2 regions of the Metabacillus sp. SLBN-84 genome follow, and region 2 is predicted to be linked to the other one. Evidence: a T-box and tRNA genes for the amino acid it is inferred to sense, from the RefSeq annotation. Region 2 holds a T-box; the other holds one or more tRNA genes.
The links. The T-box of region 2 lies ahead of alaS (alanine--tRNA ligase). A T-box ahead of a tRNA ligase gene usually reads a tRNA of that ligase, here a tRNA-Ala.

Region 1: it encodes a tRNA-Ala, which carries the amino acid that the T-box ahead of alaS (alanine--tRNA ligase) is inferred to sense. The anticodon was not compared.

What each region holds. Positions count from the first base shown of each region.
Region 1 is NZ_JBRJIP010000001.1:989,354-999,715, forward strand. Features, by position in the region: gene RKD52_RS04770 (methyl-accepting chemotaxis protein) at 1-1,225, shown strand, start outside; gene RKD52_RS04775 (MarR family winged helix-turn-helix transcriptional regulator) at 1,322-1,765, opposite strand; gene RKD52_RS04780 (MFS transporter) at 1,776-2,984, opposite strand; tRNA gene RKD52_RS04785 (tRNA-Ala) at 3,156-3,228, opposite strand; gene RKD52_RS04790 (hypothetical protein) at 3,337-3,837, opposite strand; gene RKD52_RS04795 (hypothetical protein) at 4,032-4,385, shown strand; gene RKD52_RS04800 (DinB family protein) at 4,469-4,957, opposite strand; gene RKD52_RS04805 (AMP-binding protein) at 5,013-6,662, opposite strand; gene RKD52_RS04810 (DMT family transporter) at 6,799-7,701, shown strand; gene RKD52_RS04815 (peptidase MA family metallohydrolase) at 7,746-8,810, opposite strand; gene RKD52_RS04820 (N-acetyltransferase family protein) at 8,929-9,450, shown strand; gene RKD52_RS04825 (NAD-dependent epimerase/dehydratase family protein) at 9,468-10,346, shown strand.
Region 2 is NZ_JBRJIP010000001.1:1,366,843-1,377,204, reverse strand. Features, by position in the region: gene alaS (alanine--tRNA ligase) at 1-2,285, opposite strand, end outside; T-box leader at 2,354-2,562, opposite strand; gene RKD52_RS06725 (AI-2E family transporter) at 2,608-3,669, opposite strand; gene RKD52_RS06720 (hypothetical protein) at 4,247-4,438, opposite strand; gene RKD52_RS06715 (PRC-barrel domain-containing protein) at 4,453-4,953, opposite strand; gene recD2 (SF1B family DNA helicase RecD2) at 4,956-7,331, opposite strand; gene RKD52_RS06705 (tetratricopeptide repeat protein) at 7,347-8,000, opposite strand; gene mnmA (tRNA 2-thiouridine(34) synthase MnmA) at 8,070-9,185, opposite strand; gene RKD52_RS06695 (cysteine desulfurase family protein) at 9,209-10,348, opposite strand.

The DNA.
Region 1 (10,362 bases), 380 kb from region 2:
TGCCTGGTCTGATGTTGTAGAAATACAAAACAGTATTACAAATGACCAAACATCTGAGGCGCTTCAAACAGGCTCCCAATCAGAACTTATTATTATCGTTGCATCCGTGCTCGCATTTGCTGCAGCGCTCATTGTCGGCCTATTCAGTGCCGGAGGAATTTCAAGAGCTGCCGCACTTATTGTGAACAGGCTTGAGACGATTTCAGAAGGAGACCTTAACGGCGACCTGATCCAGACGAAATCACAGGATGAGATTGGCCGCCTGATTCTTGCTTCCAATGCGATGACAGTGAATTTAAAGGCGTTTATGCAGCGGGTTTCAGAAACCTCAAGCCAGGTTGCTGCAGCTTCCCAGCAGCTTGATGCTTCGGCAGAACAGTCTTCTGCCTCTGCCCTGCAGGTGACAGCGACCATTCAGGGGATAGCAGAAGATGCCACCACCTCATCTGAAAGTGCCAATCGCTCAGTTCACTCCATGGAAGAGATGGCAGGCGGAGTCCTTCAGATTGCTGAATCCTCAGCTGAGGTTTCAAAAGAATCACAGACAGCTGCAAAGCAGGCATCAGAAGGGAATATTCTTGTTAAAAAAGCGGTCGTGCAAATGGGCGCTATACAAACTTCTGTTGCCGTCACTTCAAACCTGCTTGCCAACTTGGGGAACAGGTCAAAAGAAATCGGGAAAATTGCGGAAATGATTACAGGAATTGCAGATCAGACAAATCTTCTGTCATTGAACGCCGCCATTGAAGCTGCTCGGGCGGGCGAGCACGGACGGGGCTTTGCCATAGTAGCCGATGAAGTCAGAAAGCTTGCAGAGCAGTCCAAAGAATCAGCTGATCAAATTGACGAACTGATCGGCCATATTCAGAATGATGCAAGCACTGCGATTTCTTCTATGGCACAGGGGGAAGGCGAAGTGAAAAAAGGAACTGAGGCCATGAACGAAGCCGGTCATGCCTTCCAGAACATCATTTCTTCCATCCATTTAGTCTCTGAAAAAATTGAAGACGTATCCAGGTATGCAAAAGAAATGGCAGGGGCATCCAAGCACGTAAACGAACGAATCCATTCGCTTGCAAACGCAGCGACTGATACATCCCTGAATTCAAAAAGTGCTGCCGTTTCTTCAAAGGAACAGCTCTCGGCCATGCAGGGAGGTTTCCGCTTCGGCTGCTTCACTGAGCCAGATAGCCGGCGAGCTTCAGGAAGAACTGAAAAAGTTTAAGTTTTAGGTAAAGGAAAGAGCTGCAGGTTTTAGGCTGCAGCTCTTTTTTCTATGGCTTTTTGGCTGATTCTACTTGTATAACCGGCGGAACGGGCGTTACTTTTTAAGATAATTAATCATCAAATTAAATGCTTTCGTTACCGTATTCAAATCATCCTCAGCAAAGAGAGAAAATAATTCCTCAGTCAGACGATCTTCAATCTCGTCAATTTTATTAGAATAAGCCACTCCCTGCACATCAAGATGAATAAAGCTTTCGCGAAGGTTTTCCGGATTTTTTTCCTTGCGGATGAATGTCTCCTGCTGAAGTACTTTTAACACCTGGCTGACTGCGCTCTTCGAAATATTCATGCGCAGGGCAATTTCCGTTGTTGTCCAGGTCTTTTGTCTTTTAAACAGCAACAGGATTTGTTCCTGCTGATAGGTCAGATTAAAATCATTCAGATCGGTAAAGTATTGTGTCAGCAGGAGGTCAAGCTCATCAATCTGCCGGTACATTTGAACAATTTGCTGTTTTTTCAGCGAATCCACAGGCTTCATTCCTTTCGGGTTAAGGTGTTTTTCGCAGAGTGCCGCCCTTGATGTATAAGAAGATGGCCGCTGCAAGCATCAATCCTGCAAAAACAAGCAGGAGCGTCTGAATAGGCACGGACAATGCGACGAGAACGGACAGAACCGAAAAGGCAACAGGCTCAAGCCCGGAGGCGGCGAGCGCCATGATGCTCATGACCCTGCCGAGCTTATCCTGATCACTGTGTTCCTGCATAACCGTCACGGCAGGCAGATAAACCAGCATCAGCATAAATCCGCTCAGTCCGGCTGAAAGAGCGAGAAGCGAGATGGACTCGGCCTGGGTATAAAAGAAAAACGCGATTGCAGTTAAAAAGAGAGCCCTGTAAACAAAACGACCGCGGTGCACCGACCTGAGCATCAGCATAAGGAAGCTTGCGGCAAACGTTCCGACTGCAAGGCCACCTTCAATCAGACTCAGATCAAATGGCGTGCCTCCGCGCTCGCCCACAAGAATGGGTATGCTCATAATGACAGGACCCATCACAAACAGGTTAACAGAGGCGATGGCAAGCGTTCCGGACCGCAGCACAGGCGTTTTGGACACATACGAAATCCCTTCCTTTAAATCGTCTATAACATAGCGCATCGACAGCTTCCTTGCATCCGGCACCGAGTCGCCGATCCATTTCGGAAGAATCAATGCGGCCGCAAGGAAAATCAGTGCACTCGAGGTTCCAAAGCTCAGAGAATATCCTCCAAGCGTCAAAAGCAGCCCGGCCAGAAACGGGCCAATCACAAACATCAGTTCAAGTGATCCCTGAAAAAGCGAATTGGCGCGGTGAAGCTCCTTCTTTTTAACAAGAGTCGGCAGGAGCGATGAAAGAGCAGGATAAGAAATACCGTCAAGAATCCCGAAGGAAACAGCGATCACAAGCAGAGCTGTAACCGAATAAGATTCTGTCACGTGAAGCAGCACCATCACAGCCATGAGCAGTGCCTGCACAATGTTTGTCAGAAACAGCAGCCTGCTTTTCTGATAGCGGTCTGCAAATACGCCGCCAAAGACCATCATCAGCACTCTTGGAAGAGAAACGGCTGTCATAATCAGCCCAAGAAGACCGGGCTGTTCAAGCACATCAATGGTAAGCCAGGATACACTCAAAAAGAATATGGAAAATCCGAGTGTCACAAACACACCGGACAGCCAGGTGAATAAAAATCGACGGTTTGATAGAACATTCATCATATGACCTCGTTGTTTTAGTAAAGTTTAGTTAACTAAACTATATAAGAAAGAGCGACAGAAAGTCAAATGGGGAAGGGTGCCAGTTTTCAGATGGAAGGATAAAAGAAAGCAGCGGTTTGACAATTATTTTATAAAACAAAAAAACCCTTGCTGCACAAGGGTTTCCGGATATGGAGCATAACGGGATCGAACCGATGACCTCTACGCTGCCAGCGTAGCGCTCTCCCAGCTGAGCTAATGCCCCGTATAGAATTAGTGCCAGTTGCTTTTGGCGATATACTAAATTATACTCCGACATTCACTATGTTGCAATAGAAAAAACAGTCAAAACGAAAAAAATTTTGACTGTTTTTTATTTGCTTTCGGTTACTCCGAAAATTTGCTCATGGACATATCCGTTTACGGCAATATCTAAATCATGAAAATAACGGTGGAGAGTCAGGACGGTTTCAGCGTTTCCTGCGATGACACTGTCGGCATGCATGGTGATGGCTTCAAGATCTGCTTTTAAAGCGGAATCTTCTGTCAGGGGAATGAAATGGCCGGCATAGGCCTTGGCTGCTTCAGCCCGGGCAATTTGGTCAGGCATGTTCAGATCATTGATTCTTTCCCAGCCGGTTGTTTGATTATAGAACTCATGAAATTTTTTGATGAATTCACCTGCATCAGCGTATTCAGGATTTTCTGTGTCCCCATAATCCTGCACTTGCTGAGGGGGCCGGTTGGTTTCAGCGGCGGTTGGATGTTCTTCAGCACCCGTGTTCTTCAGGTAAACCATTGTCCAGACGCCGATCACCCCGGCCGAGAGCAGCACCAAGACAGCTGCAGCTGCAATTTTAAGTCCTTTATTCAAGATTCCAAGACTCCTTTTATTTAAGTGCGACCTATTAAATGATACCATTATTTTCTTTATCTGGATGTATCGTGGATAAAAAGAATCAAAATTTACATAGGCTTATTACACTATTTTGTTCTCTATTGAGAACTTATCGTGTAAAATACTAATGTCAGGAAATCTTTGTAAAGGAGGTGAACATTCTGAAAAAGTTGAAACATGCAGTTATTGCTTTCGTCCTTATTTCTGCTCTTTTTGCTCCGACATCTGCTCTTGCTTCCGGATACAATTATTCGCAGCCGCAGCAAAATTCGTTCGACTCGTTTCTTGATTCGGTCTTCTCTTATTTCTTTGGGGACAAGAATACGAAATATGATTATGGAAGCAGCCAGAAAAACAAGTATGAAGCAAATACGGTGAAATACGACGGCAAGTATTATTATTGCTGGACCAAGTTCTGGTGGGGATGGGGCTGGAAAAAGTATACGAAGAAAGAATGGGAAGATTGTTTCCCGCAAGTTCCTAAGGAGTCATGGGAAATCTGGAAGAAGTGGTATTGCTGGTGAGGCTCCTGAATACATAATCAGGAACAAAAAAAAGCGCAGACGGTGTCTGCGCTTTTTTATATGGCTTCTGTGAGAGCCTCTCTTCAGGAAACCGCACTTCGCACTTCAAGCAGCTGAAGGAGATGTCTTTTTTCATGATATCCGATAAATTCAATCCACTGTTTAAGAGAAAGGTCTCCGAGATGCGGATGCTTCATCGCCTTTGCTTCCAGGTCGTGTTCAGGTGCTGTTTCTGCAAAGTTAATGAGCTCCCGGCGTGACCGGTCAAGCTTCGCATACAGCTCATCCTTTGAAAAGGGGCCATCTGCCGGCTTCAGGTTATCAGGTGCCGGCACTTTGTGCGAGCGGTCAATAACGAGTTGGAGCGGTTTTTCTGAGGCATCCTTTTTCTCACCGTTCATCAATACGTGCTTGAGGCCGCCTGTTATGACGGTTTCCATCAGATAGAGATGGTCGAGAATCTGTCCGGGACTCCAGACATCCTGTGAAGGTTTCAGGTTCAGCTGTTCATCTGTCATGTGCTCTGTTTCTTTCATCAGTTCTTCCCGTACGTTCAGTGTATAAGTAAGCACGTTAATCTCTCCCTTCTGCTATTATTCTATCAAACCTGTCTTAAGGAATCTCTTCTCAGCTTTTTTCAGACAGTTCTCTGGCCAGTTCCTGTTTTACCTGTTCTCTGAGTTTGTATTTCTGGATTTTTCCTGAAGCGGTCATCGGATAGTCTTTGACAAAGGTGTAGTATTCAGGGATTTTATAGTGGGACAGCTGTCCTCTGCAGAAGGCTTTTACGTCATCAGCAGTAAGTGCTGCGCCTTCTTTTAAAACGATGCAGGCTGCGACTCTTTCTCCGTATTTTTCATCCGGAATGCCAATCACCTGAACGTCCACTATGTCTTCATGACGGTAAAGGAACTCTTCAATTTCACGCGGATAGACATTCTCGCCGCCGCGAATAATCATATCCTTGAGGCGTCCGGTGATGACAACATAGCCGTGCTCATCCATCGTGGCCAGGTCGCCGGTGTGAAGCCAGCCCTGTTTATCAATAGCTTCCTCAGTAGCCTCCGGCATTTTGTAATACCCTTTCATGACAAGATACCCTCTTGTGCACAGCTCGCCCTGCACGCCTCTTGGCACTTCTTCTCCTGTAACGGGATCGATAATTTTCACTTCCACATGCGGATGTGCCTTGCCCACTGTTTCCACTTTGCGTTCGATGGAATCTGTTACAGTCGTCTGCGTAATAACAGGCGAGGATTCTGTTTGTCCGTAGGCGATTGTGATTTCAGACATGCCCATGTCGTTCATTACTTTTTTCATCACTTCAATCGGACAGGTGGAGCCAGCCATAATGCCTGTTCTTAAAGTGGAGAGGTCGTATTTTTTGAAATTAGGAGAGTTCAGCTCTGCAATAAACATCGTTGGCACGCCATGCAGCCCGGTGCATTTTTCTATTTCAACCGTCTGAAGAACAAGGTCGGGATCGAATTCCACAATCGGAACCATTGCTGCGCCGACTGAAACGCAGGCAAGCACGCCGAGAACGCAGCCGAAGCAGTGGAAAAACGGGACGGGAATACACAGGCGGTCTTCATGAGTCAAATTCATCGCACTTGCCACCAAAAACCCGTTGTTGACGATATTATGATGCGTCAGCATAACGCCTTTCGGAAAACCGGTTGTACCTGACGTATACTGCATATTGATAACGCCTTCAGGTGTGAGCAGACTCTCGCGTTCTGCAAGTTCTTCATCCGTCACTTTCATGCCGCGGACGAGAAGATCGTTCCAGCTGAGCATTCCCTCCGGTGCTTCGTTTTGGCCTATGTAAATGAGATTCTTCAAGTAAGGGAGTGCAGGCTGTGAGCTGTTTTCTGAAGAGGTTTCAGTCGTGATGGAGCGGACCAGATCAACGTAAGATGTTCCCTTAAAGCCGTCGATTAAAAAGAGAGCGGCAGAGTCGGACTGCTGCAGCAGATACTTAAGTTCACTGCTTTGATAGCTGGTGTTGACAGTGACAAGCACGGCCCCGATGCGGGCTGATGCAAACTGAAGGAGCAGCCATTCAGGAACATTCGTGGACCATATGGCAATGTTTTCGCCTTTTTTTACGCCAAGTCCGATTAATGCTTTTGCAAGTTTTGTTGTCTCGCGGTAAAACTCATCATAGGTATAGCGGATGTTTTCTTTTGAATAGACGACCGCATCTCTATTTCCGTATGCAGAAACGGTATCTTTCAGTAATTGGCCGATGGTTTTGTTTTTGAGTGAATGCATAGGACCTCCCGGAACATTTAAATGGTTACGCTTTCATTATAACTATTTTTTGAAAGTTTTGAAAATAATATTCTGCAAATTGCCGGGTCCGTCATGCAGTATAATGGAAATGAGTGAATGGTGAAGGAGAAAAAACATGAACAAAACCACTTTGTATCCATATATCGCACTGGCTGTGGGAGTTGCGGCTGTTTCAACATCCGCTATTTTTGTCAAACTGACATCTTCTCCTGCGCCGGTTATTGCGTTTTACAGGCTGTTTTTTTCCACGCTGCTTGTTCTGCCTCTTTTTCTGGCAAAATGTCTGCCGCAGCTGAAGACGATGTCACGGAAAGACTGGAGCTATTCCGCCCTGGCCGGAGTGCTGCTCGCCTTTCATTTTATCCTTTGGTTTGAATCCCTGAACTACACGTCTGTGACAAGCTCGGTTGTTCTCGTGACGCTGCAGCCTCTGTTTGCTTTTATCGGAACGTATTTCTTTTTTAAAGAAAGGGTTTCAGTCAGAGGAGTAATAAGTGCCCTGCTGGCGATTGCCGGCAGTGCCGTCATCAGCTGGGGGGATTTCAGGATCAGCGGCCTCGCTCTGTTTGGTGATTTTCTGGCTCTCGCTGCATGCGCGATGGTCACGGCATACCTTCTTTTTGGCCAGGGAGTGAGGAAAAGGCACTCTCTGACGCTTTATACGTTCATCGTCTATGCCGTCAGTTCTGTGACACTTCTAATCTACTGTCTGGCTCTGAAGTATCCGCTCAGCGGCTATCCGCAGCAGGACTGGATGTATTTTCTTCTGCTTGCTGCAGTCCCGACCCTGCTTGGGCATTCGCTGTTTAACTGGTCGCTGAAGTGGATTTCGACAAATGTCATCTCGGTCGCCATTCTGTTTGAACCGGTGGGCTCGATTATCCTGGCCTATTTCTTTTTGGCGGAAACGGTTCTCCTTACGCAGGTGATTGGCGGCGGAATCATTGTTGCCGGTGTGCTTCTTTTTATGACTGAGAAAAAAACCGGAGCAGAAATTCCTGAAAAACAAGCCGTGTAAAACGGCAAAGAGCACCCGGGCTGTTCCCTGGTGCTCTTTGCATCTTACTGCTCTTTTAATTTTCTCTCTAACTCTTCATACGTAAATCCGGTTTTATTTTTAAGGGCTTCTTCAAAGCTTCCGGCAGCTTTTGTTTCCTTCAGCAGCTGGAGGATCATCTCTTCTCCAAATTCATCAGCAAGCATCTTTACAGCATAATAGCTTTGAGTATAAATGTCTGCGTCCGTGCTTTTCTCAAGGGCATTTGCCCAGTCTCCCGGATTGATGAGATCGTAAAAAGAAACGGTAGACTGAAGGGGGATAAGCACCTCTTTCCCATTATACCCCGCATATTCAGCCAGTCCTTCATTAAACCAGATCGGGATTTTGTAAGGCTCAATGCCGAGCTTCTCAAGTGTCTTTTCTAAATAATAATGAGAATACTCGTGGTAAAACGTTTCAATCACAACAGGAGATGAGGCATTGTATTCATCCGGAATGACAACTGCCATCGTTTTTTTGTTGTGGTCGTAAAATCCCATATAATCCAGATAATCAAGCTCGTGCAGAGAATCAGGCGATTCGTCTAAAAGAAGAAGATCTATAGGCTGATCCTCGATCTCGCCGAGCAGACGCCTGCTTATTTCTCTTGCCTGTTTAAACTCGTTTTCTGCCAGTTCAAGATCCTTTTTCTTAAGTGACGGATAAAAAACGGTCATATGTGAGATTGTTTTCGTCATTGCCTGGTCTTTGTAATCTTCGTAAGGATCAACCGGAAGAAAGGCATTGACCTGGAATTCGAATTTTTCGCGCGGGCTGATGCTCTGGTAATTCACATGAGTGGTCATGATGTTCATCAGCACAACGAAAAACAGCGTAATGATCAGGCCGATGCTTGTTGCCGAAAGGGCGATCGTTCCTGACAGCCCTCTGAAAAAAAGAAGGTTCCGTTCTTTGCTGTGAATCATTTCATAAACGGAATAGATAAAGAGGCCAAGGAGAAGCAGGCATATGATTGTGCCGGAAATAACAGACGCCGGGATATTTAAAAAGAGAAATAAAACGTAAAAGACGGCGGTAAAGTACACGATATAAAAAATGGACAGGGCGGCATGAAGTACGATTTTCACGGTAAGCCTCCAATTGATTAAGTCTAATAAACTTATTCTCTGCAAAAAAAGAAACTCCTTTTGAAACAGGGTTTTTATTGAAAGTTGTCGAATTTTAGTCAGCAAGGAGTGTTGGAAAATGAAGGTACTGATCAGAAAAGCTGCCAGAGAAGATGCAAAGCAAATTGCAATTGTACACGTCGACAGCTGGCGGACAACGTATAAGGGAATCGTAGCAGATTCATTTTTAAAAAGTCTGACTTACGAAAGCAAAGAGAAAATCTGGCACAGTATAAATCCGGATACTGTTTTCGTTGCAGAAGATGAAGAGGGCAAAATTGTCGGGTTTGCGGGATTTGGTCCGTCCAGGTCTCAGGAATACGGCTATGACGGCGAATTATACGCCATCTATCTTCTGAAAGAAGCACAAGGCGCAGGTATTGGTAAGAGTCTGGTTCGTGCGGCAGCAGAGGAGCTGATGAACCTGAACTATCAATCGATGATGCTGTGGGTAATGAATGACAACCCGTCAAAGGGGTTCTATGAGCGATACAGCCCTGAAAAAGTGGGAGAGGATACGTATGCAATTGAAGGCACCGATCATCCGGAGACAGCATTCGGCTGGAATCTGAAGGAATTGTCAGCGCGGCTGAATACATAAAAGGAGATGAAACTGCATTGAAAACCGCGTTAATACTTGGAGGCACACAGTTTTTTGGGAAGAGACTTGTTCATAAGCTTCTCGAGGACGGAGTAATTGTGACGGTCGCAACAAGAGGAAGAACCCGGGATGATTTTGGAGACGGAGTCGAGCGTCTTGTCATTGACCGGGAAAAGAAAGAATCAATGACCCGGGCTTTTGAAGGAAGGCAATGGGACACTGTCTATGATCAATCCTGTTTCTCGCCGCTTGAAGCCAAAACGGCTTATGAAGCGCTTGAGGGTAAAATAGGCCATTATATCTTTACATCAACAATGGCTGTCTATGAATTTGGCAAAGAGCGAAAGGAAACGGATTTTGCCCCGCTCTTGTTCGACCCGACCTTTAAACACCGTAAAGAATATGGGGGAATGACCGGTTATCAGGAGGCAAAGCGCGGTGCCGAAGCGTATTTGTTCCAGAATGCGAAAGTGCCAGTTGCTGTTGTCAGGCCTGCTCTGGTCATCGGAACAGATGATTACACCGAGCGCTTCTTATTTCATGTAGACAAAGTGAAAAAAGAAGAGCCCATTGGCGCGAAAAATGATGATGTTTCTTTCAGCTTCACTTCATCTGAAGATGCAGCAGGTTTTCTTTTTCATGCAGGAAAAGAAAGGCTGACAGGAGCGTATAATATAGCGTTTGAAGACAATTTCTCTCTGAGAGAACTGATCGGCAGGATTGAGAGTGCTGCAGACAAACCCGCAGTCATTACAGGAGAAGTGACAAAAGAAAACGCGTCTCCGTACGGTCTTCCGGGTGACTGGACGCTGGATGTGACAAAAGCACAAATGACAGGATATTCTTTTGGAAACATGAACGAGTATGTTGAGAGTTTAATAGAAAAGCTGCTGTAAACTCCCGCGGGAGTCT
Region 2 (10,362 bases):
CTTCCAGCTTCTACGTTACCCAGTTTAGCTGTCAATGATTCATTTTCCCTCTGAAGAGAACGAACTTCCAGAAGCAGCGCGTCAACCCGGTTTGCAGCATCTTTCGGACTTGATTTAAGTTTTCCTGCAACGTCTGAAAGGATAGACAGCTGATCTTTGACAAGCTGATACGCACCTTGTCCAGTTACAGCTTCAATTCTTCGTGTGCCTGCGCCAATTCCTAATTCAGCCACAATTTTAAACATCCCGATGGACGCTGTATTGTCAACATGGCAGCCGCCGCACAGCTCAAGGCTGTAATCGCCGACTTGAACGACCCGCACTATATCTCCGTATTTCTCTCCGAACAGAGCCATCGCACCCATTTCTTTTGCTTCAGCGATCGGCTTAAGCTCAATATTTACTCCGATGCTTTTCCAGATCTGTTCGTTGACGATCTGTTCAATTTGCTCAAGTTCCTCAGGCTGCACCTGTCCGAAATGAGAGAAGTCAAAGCGGAGTCTTTCACCTGTTACAAGGGAGCCCGCCTGATTGACATGTCCTCCAAGGACATCTTTAAGAGCCTGATGCAAAAGATGTGTCGCTGTATGATTTTTAATAATGGCACTGCGTGTTTTTTCATCAACAGAAGCTGTTACCTCGTCATTTGTTTTCACTGTTCCGCTTACAACAATGGCCGTATGAAGGTTCTGGCCGTTTGGCGCTTTTTGGACATGCTTGACCTGAAGCTTCACAGCATCACTTTCAATTGTGCCCTCATCTGCAATCTGTCCGCCGCTCTCTGCATAGAATGGCGTTTCATTCAGAATCAGCTGCACTTCGTCTCCTTCATGCGCTTCATTGATGATCTCTCCGTTTTTCAAAAGAACGGAAACGGCAGCTTTTGCTGTAAGGCTGCTGTAGCCGACAAACGTGCTGTCCGCTTTGATTTCGCCGAGCACTCCGCCCTGAACCTGCATCGAATCAACATCCTGCCTTGCAGCACGTGCGCGCTCCCGCTGGCCTTCCATCTCTCTTTTAAAGCCTTCATGATCGATTTCCATCTGCTCTTCCTGTGCATATTCCTCTGTTAATTCAACAGGGAAACCGTACGTATCGTATAGACGGAATACATCCGCTCCAGGAATAACTGAGCTGCTTTTCGCTTTTTGGACTTTGACCACTTCCGATAAAATAGCCAGGCCGTCATTCAGTGTTTCATGGAAACGTTCTTCTTCGTTTTTAATCACCTTTTGGATAAATTCCGTTTTAGTCTGCACTTCCGGATAAAAATCAACCATAATTTCTCCCACAACCGGAACGAGATCATACATGAACGGACGGTTGATGGAAAGCTTTTTGGCATACCTTACAGCACGGCGGAGAAGACGTCTCAGTACATAGCCGCGGCCTTCATTAGAAGGAAGTGCTCCGTCACCGACTGCGAATGTCACTGTTCGGATATGATCGGCAATCACTTTAAAGGCCTCATCTTTTTCAGCATCCACGCGGTATTTTTCGCCTGATGCGTTTTCTGTTGCGCTGATGATCGGCATGAACAGATCTGTATCGAAGTTAGTCGGCACATCCTGAATGACCGAAACCATCCGCTCAAGGCCCATACCCGTATCGATGTTTTTCTTCGGAAGCGGAGTATACGTGCCGTCGGAATTATGGTTAAACTCAGAGAACACAAGGTTCCACACTTCAAGATAGCGTTCATTTTCGCCGCCCGGATATAGCTCAGGGTCCTGCGGGTCATTTCCGTATGACTCTCCACGGTCGTAGAAAATCTCTGTATTCGGTCCGCTTGGACCTTCTCCGATATCCCAGAAGTTGCCCTCCAGACGGATAATCCGTTCTTCCGGAACACCGATTTTATCTTTCCAGATCAGGAACGCTTCATCATCTTCCGGATGAATGGTAACCGAAAGCTTCTCAGGGTCAAAACCGATCCAGTTCTTGTCCGTCAGAAATTCCCATGCCCATTCAATCGCCTCTACTTTAAAGTAGTCGCCGATGGAAAAGTTGCCCAGCATTTCAAAAAACGTATGATGGCGCGCCGTTTTTCCGACGTTTTCAATGTCATTTGTGCGGATTGATTTCTGCGCGTTGCAAATTCTTGGATTTGCAGGGATCACCCGTCCGTCAAAGTATTTTTTCAATGTAGCAACCCCGCTGTTGATCCATAAGAGCGACGGATCTTCATGCGGCACGAGAGATGCACTTGGTTCCACTGCATGTCCTTTTTCTTTAAAGAAGTCCAAGAACATTTGGCGTACTTGTGCTGAGGTTAATGTTTTCATACTTTATTCCTCCTTATGTAAGATGCAAATAAAAAACTCCCGCCTCTGTGAAAATCGCGCTTGATTTTCACAGGGACGAGAGATTGCTCGCGGTACCACCCTGATTATAGACATACTAGTCCATCACTTCATTAAAACCGTAACGTGGTTTCACCGGCAGGTTTTGCCCGCACTCCGGAATAGCCTTCTGTTCCCCTTCATCTCAGGGCTCTCTCAGCGTACAAGCCCCTCTCTTGTCAGATGGTCTGAAACATACTCGTTCCTTCATCGTTTTCCTATTTGCGCTTTATACGCTGAATTATAGTTTAACGCCAACCCATTGTCAATGCTGTCTTCTCAGCTGCATGAGATGCATGAGTGTGACTTTCAGCACCGCAAGCACAGGAACAGCCAAAATCAGTCCAATGATACCGGCTATTTCACCACCCGCAAGCAAAGCAAGCATAATCACAATCGGATGCATATGAAGGCTTCTACCGACGATCAGCGGACCGAGAATGTTCCCTTCAATAAACTGAAGCGTGAAAATAATGGCAGCAACAATCAAGACCGTATTTAGTGACATGGATGCTGCAATGATGACAGCCGGAATCGCTCCGATGACAGGCCCGAAATACGGGATAACGTTCGTAACCCCAATCAGAATTCCGATAACGAGCGGATACTTAATATCAAAAAACCAAAGAGAAACAAACGCAAGAAGTCCAATAATCACACAGACGAGCAGCTGACCTCTTATATAGCTGCCAAGCGACTGATCGACATCTCTGACAAAAACGGAAGCCTCCGCTCTCCATCTTTTAGGAGTCAAATACCAGGCTGCTTTTTTCAATTGCTCATAATCCTTCAGCATATAAAAAACCAGAAATGGAATCAGCGCGAGAACCAGAATGTAATCAACAGCCTTGCCCAGACTGCTCAGAATTTTATCAATCCAGTATGAAAACCATGCTTCAACATTCTGAAAACCCTCTTCAATTCTTGTATGAATTTCATTAGGGAACCGGTCCGTCTGGGTGTGAACCATCTCAAGCCAGCCCTGGTATTTTTGCTCAAGCACAGGAAAACTGGCCGATAATTCCTTCAGCTGAATAATCATCACCGGAATGCCTTTATAGAGGCCGTACCCGACCCCGCCAAAGAAAAGGGTGTAGATAATCAGGATCGAAAGTGTCCGGGGCACACCTGTAGAGTGGAGCTTTTCAATTACCGGATGGAGCAAATATGTAATAAAGCCTGCAATTAAAAAAGGGATCAGGATGGCCTTTATCATCATGTACAAAGGATCCCACAGTACTCTCAGCTTCATAAAGAGAAAAACAGAAAGCAGGGTCAGAAGGAATATTGCGATTCTCAGCAGCCATTTGACATATCGTTCTCTCAAGTTGCATCCCCTCCTCGTCTTTAGTTTGGTGATGGAGGGGGGAATTATTCATGGGCTGGGAAGAATGACGCGAACTCATTATCCTCTCTTTACTAATTGCAGGCTGTTTTTATGATGAATATAAATCTCAAACTGTACCTGTACCCGTTCCCTTTCGCTCCAGTCACTTGCTTTCCGCGGGGAGCGCCTGGAGCCTTCCGCTTCAGTTCACTGGTGTTTTACGAGAGTTAAGATAGAGGAAAACTCTTTAAAGAAGTTGTTCTAGCTGCACTATTTTCTGATCTTCGTTTTACCTGTTGTCCTATACTATTGAAGCTTGTATTTATAGGGATGCATTTTCCCTTTTTGGTACCCCATATTCCCGCTGATCATTTTTATAGGGATGCATGCCCTTTATTCAAATAAAAAAGCAGCCAGGTAACCTGACTGCTTTTCATCATGCGCGCATCAGAATAGTTTCTTAATGCGTTTTTTCATTTTTTTCATGTCCCGCTTAGAAACGGAAACACGTCCAAGTAAATCTGTAAGCATTGAGGTCATTCGCCGGTTCATACTCATTTCCCCCTTGCTGCTGCGTTTACATGCTGATTGTTCGGTCATCATCTGAGAAAAGATCATCAAGAGAACTTAACGAACCGTCCTCTTCCACCTGGTGGGTGAAAATCTGTCCTTTAGATACAGACAGCTCTATGAAGCATCCCCAGCAGTAATACTGGTTTACGCCGATTTTCCCTATATCTTTGCTTTTGCAATTCGGGCATTTCAACAATTTGGTGCACCTCGCTAATGAATAAAATCCATGACGATTGCATCTTTGCTGATCGTTAAAGTCCCTGGAGGATCAAGTTTCTTCTTTCCCTCCATCATGTCTGCAAAGAATCCGTCCGTCAGTTCATATGCTACAATGGTGCCCAAATGTTCAGAAAAATATACATCTGCGAGAAGACCAAGCTTCTCGCCCTCTGCAGAAAAAACCTCTTTGTATTGGATTCGGCGGCGTGATGTTAGGAAATAAGCTTCTCTGAATTCAGACAGCGATTTCAGCGTGCTTCTTCCTTTCATCATAATTCCGTCCTTGCCGATGGTGCAAATCGATTCACTCGGTACGATGCGCCCTTTCTTAAAAAAGCCTTTTTCATGCAGCAAAAGTCCGGTGAAACGGCCGTTTTTATCAAGGCATGCATCACATACATACCCCGCTATATAACCGTCTTCCAGATCGACTACAGGAAGGCCTCTGAGCTCTGTGAATGTCCGCAGGAGAAACTCCCCCTTTCCGAACACTCTTAGATTCTGCTGTCTTCCATAAAGTCATACGGGGTAATGCCTTCCATTCCGATCATGGCATCTGCCGAACCGAAAGGAAGCACTGACTCCAGCTGCTTTTCTTCCTCCTGCTTTTGGGAAAGCTTCATTTTTAAAGACGTCTGCCTGCTCAGATGATCGCGGTTTTCAATTCCCCGGAGAAGCGCATCCTGCTCGCCGCAAAGGATTAGAAACTGCTTGCTCCGGGTGATGGCCGTATAAATTAGGTTCCGCCTGAGCATCCGGTAATAGCTCTTGACAACCGGCACAACCACAATGGGAAATTCGCTGCCCTGGGATTTATGGATGGAGCAGCAGAACGCATGCGTAAACTGAGTAAAGTCTGATTTTGTATAAGTCACTTCATTGCCGTCAAAGGAAATGACGATCATATCTTCTTTTTCCGTGTTTTCCTTTGCATAAAAGATGGAGACAATCTCCCCGATATCGCCGTTGTACACATTGCTTTCAGGCTGATTGACAAGCTGTAGGACTTTATCGCCCGACCGGTACACCGTTTCTCCAAACTTCATTTCGCGCTTGCCGGAGGATTTTGGATTGAACAGTTCCTGCAGCATCACGTTCAGCTGGTCTATGCCTGCAGGCCCTCTGTACATAGGAGCAAGAACCTGCACATCGCGTGCGGTATACCCTTTCTTAATAGCATTGGCGATCACTTTTTCCACCACTTCCTTTACCTGCGTGCCGCTGCACCTGATAAAGGAACGGTCTTTCGTCGGGGAGGCAAGGTTTTCTGGCAGCCTCCCTTTTTTGATATCATGGGCAAGCTCAATAATGGATGATCCCTCTGCCTGTCTGTAAATATCCGTCAGGCGCAAGACTGGAACGGCATCTGACTCAAGAAGATCCCGCAAAACCTGGCCGGGTCCAACAGAAGGCAGCTGATCTTCATCACCTACCATAATCACCTGAATCTGTTCAGGCAGGGCTTTAAAAAGCTGATGGGCAATCCAGGTATCCACCATGGACATTTCATCTACAATCAGAAGCTTGGCCCCAATCGGGTTGTCCTCGCCGTGGTCAAAGCCTTCTGCCCCGTTCCATTTAAGCAGCCTGTGAATCGTGACGGCAGGAAGTCCCGTCGCTTCTGTCATCCGCTTTGCAGCACGTCCGGTAGGCGCCACCAGTGAAATGGGAAAAGGCTCTTCTTTTTTATAGTCCTTTGGGTCAAGAGAACACCCGTGCAGATCGGCATACAGCTCGACAATCCCTTTAATTACGGTCGTTTTTCCTGTTCCCGGTCCTCCTGTAAGAAGAAGCATCGGCGACATCAGAGCTGTCTGAATCGCCTCTTTCTGACTGGAAGCATACTGAACGTTCATCCGTTCCTCGAGGTTTCCAAGTGACAGGAGAAACTCTGACTCGGGAAAAAGGCTGTCATACTCCGTTTGCAGAAGAACCCGCTGAATGCTCTTCACAAGCCCCTGCTCCGCAAAATAGAGCGAAGGCAAGTACGTTCTGTCCTCTTCGATGATGATGCCTCTGTCTTCTGCAAGCTTAATAATCTGTTCTGAAATATCCGTTTCAATCACTCTCATGTCACTGGACTGATTCAGGAGATCCATTGCTTTTACAATAAGCTGTTCAGTTGAAACATATGTATGGCCTTCTTGAAGGCAAAGGTGTTCGATCGTGTAAAAGCAGGCTGCTTTGATTCGCTCGGGATGATTTCCCCCAAGCCCCATGCGGCCCCCAAGTTCATCTGCCCGCACAAAACCGATGCCTTCTATATCCTTTACGAGCTGAAACGGGTTTTCCTGAATGACCTGTACCGTTCTGTCCTGATAGGCCTGATAAATTTTCATGGACAGCTGCGGGCCGAATCCGAGCTGATTCAGGATAATCATGGCCTGTTCAAGTCCCTGATGCTCCTTCAGCTGATCGAGCAGCAGCTTCGCCTTGTCGTTCCCGAGTTTCGGGACCTTATCAAGAAGGGACGGATCCTCCATCATTTTTGAAATGGCCCCTTCCCCAAGCTCGTCCACAATGGCCTCGGCCGTCTTTCTGCCGATGCCTTTAAAAAGATCACTTGAGAGATACTGGATGACCCCGTCTCTCGTTTTAGGTATCTCTTTTCTATAGTGCTCTGCCTGAAACTGCTGGCCGAATTTTGGATGCTGCGTGACCATCCCAAAGAAGGTGTACGTTTCATCTTCATGCAGAAGCGGAAAATAGCCTGTCACGGTCATCTCTTTTTGATCAATGTTTTCACTTGTTTCAAGAACCTCCGTCTTCAGGACGGTGTAATGATTTTGCTCATTCTGAAAAATAACCGTGATGATTTTTCCTTTTAGAAACCGTTCCTGTTCCTGAAACAGATCCGCCTGTTGCTGCACAAGATCTCCTCCCCGCTACATCTCTTGCAATAATTGTTTCAGATTGGCAGCCATCGCGTGACCGGGCTGAATCTCAAGCGCGCGCTCAAGCATTTGGAGCGCTTTTTCAGGTTTTTCCTTAAATGCATATCCAACGCCTAGATTGTAAAAAGCATCAGCATGTTGGGGGTCCTTCTCAGCCACAATGCCAAATTGCTTAATTGCTTCATCGAGCGCATCCTGCTGGGCAAGACAAAGAGCATACTGAAAACGTGCTTCTGTATCTTCTTCATTTAATTCTGCCGCTCTCTGCAAATAAGGAAGCGCCGGCAGAGGCTGTTCCGTCACCACATAGCTCATTCCCAGCATGAAGTAGACATCTGAGTTGTCCATTCCTTTTTGTATCGCTTTTACGAACATGTTTTTCGCCTGCTCATAGCGTTCCTGATCGTAATAAACACTTCCTGCTCCGTAATAAGCCGTAGTTGCCTCTTCATCAAGCCCAATGGCTTTTTCAAAAAACGAAATCGCTTTTTCAGGTTCTCCCACTGCTGCAAGCAGGTTTCCGAAATTCACATAACAAACAGCATCATTTGGATTTTCTTCTATGGCTTCCGAAAAAAATCCTGCCGCCTTTTCAAAGTCGCCTTTTTGCATCGCTTCAATGCCCATTTTGTTTTTATCGCTCATCTTTGGCACTTCCTTTCCCTTTAAAAGAAAAACCTCAACCGTTGCTGTTGAGGTTTTCATAAGTCTGCGTTATCCGACATACCAGATTTTATCATCTTTTTTAAACACTTCGTCAATGGTTCCGCCGCCAAGACACTCGTCTCCGTTATAAAAAACGACCGCCTGTCCAGGTGTAATGGCTCTTACCGGCTTATCGAAGATAACCTGTGCTGTTTCAGCATCCGTCATTTTAACCTGAACGGCATGATCTTCCTGACGGTATCTGAATTTAGCCGTGCATGTAACCGTGCCCTCAGGCATCTTTCCTGACACCCAGCTGATGCTTGTGGCAGTCAGAGAATCAGAATAAAGCAGATCATTGTCAAAGCCCTGATCAACGTAAAGAACATTTTTTTCGAGGTCTTTGCCGATGACAAACCACGGATCTCCGCTTCCGCCAATTCCAAGGCCGTGGCGCTGGCCGATTGTATAATACATCAGCCCGTCATGCTTGCCTTTTACCTCTCCTGAAAGAGTCTGCATCAGGCCTGGCTGTGCAGGAAGATATCCGCTCAGGAATTCCTTGAAGTTCCGTTCGCCGATAAAGCAGATTCCTGTGCTGTCTTTTTTGGAAGCTGTCGCAAGGCCCGCTTCTTTTGCAATCTCGCGGACTTTTGATTTTGGAATATTTCCGATCGGGAACATTACTTTGGAGAGCTGATCCTGCGTGAGCTGATTGAGGAAATACGTTTGATCTTTGTTTGCATCCGCGCCTCTCAGCATTTTATATTCGCCGTCCCGGAATTCAACCTGCGCGTAGTGTCCTGTTGCAAGATAATCTGCTCCAAGAGAAATCGCATGCTCAAGGAACGCCTTGAATTTGATTTCCTTGTTGCACATGACATCGGGATTTGGCGTTCTTCCCGCTTTGTATTCATCCAGGAAATAGGTAAATACCTTGTCCCAATATTGCTTTTCAAAGTTGACGGCATAATACGGAATTCCGATCTGATTGCAGACCTGAATGACATCATCATAGTCTTCAGTTGCCGTGCAGACGCCGTTTTCATCCGTATCATCCCAGTTTTTCATAAAGATGCCGATCACATCGTATCCCTGCTGTTTTAAAAGCAGTGCCGCAACGGAGGAATCGACTCCGCCTGACATCCCGACAACGACACGTGTGTCTTTAGGTGATTTTTGCATCTTTTCCACCTCCATAGTTCCTTCTAAGCTGTAAGCCGCTTTACAATGCGGGCTGTTTCGCGGGCTGTTTTTTCAATCTGTTCAAGTGTATTACCGTAACCGAAGCTGAACCGGATGGATGCTTTTGTCCGCTCGTGATTGCCGTACATTGCTGTCAGCACATGAGAGGGTTCAATGGAACCTGCTGTGCAGGCAGAGCCGCTGGAAACGGCGATACCCGCAAGATCCATGTTTACAAGCATTGCCTCTACATTTGTTCCCGGGAAATAAAGGTTCAGCACATGAGGAAGACTGCTTTCAAGAGTTCCGTTCACTTCAAACGAAACCTCTTCTTCCTTCAGTACTTCCATTAATTTCAGTTTAAATTCTCTATATTGAGCAGCTTTCTCCTCTTTCGTTTTCAGAGCAAGCTCAGCTGCCGCCTTTAATCCATAAATGCCTGGAACATTTTCTGTTCCGGCGCGTCTTTTCAGTTCCTGTTCACCGCCGTATGACTGCTGTTTAAGGGATATTCCTTCCCTCAGGTACAGGAATCCCGTGCCTTTCGGGCCGTTGATTTTGTGGCCGGAAGCAGAGAGCATATCAATTCCGTACTCTTTGACATTGATGTCAAGAAGACCGTAAGCCTGAACGGCATCCGTGTGAAAAAGAGCAGGATGGTTCTTTAAGACCGCTCCAATCTCCTGGACCGGCTGAACCGATCCTGTCTCATTGTTTCCGTACATGATCGTCACAAGGATCGTTTCGGGCTTCAGTGCATTTTTCAAATCCTCGATGGATATGCTGCCGCCTGTGTCAACAGGGAGATAGGTAACCTCAAACCCCTGTTTTTCCAGGTGCTTGCATGTATTTAAAACGGCATGGTGCTCAGCCTGAGTCGTAATAATGTGGTTCCCTTTATGCCGGTTAGCTGATGCAGTCCCGAGGATCGCCATATTATCGGCTTCCGTGCCGCCGCTTGTGAAAATAATTTCTTTCGGTCTGGCATGAAGACTTGCGGCAATAGCAGTTCTCGCCTCATCAAGCAGCCTTCTGCTTTCACGCCCGAACCCGTGGATGCTTGAAGGATTTCCAAATACGTTCTGCATATACGGAACCATCTGCTCAATCACAGCGGGATGCATGGGAGAGGTTGCAGCATGGTCCAAATAAATTCTATCCACAGTAAACCCACCTT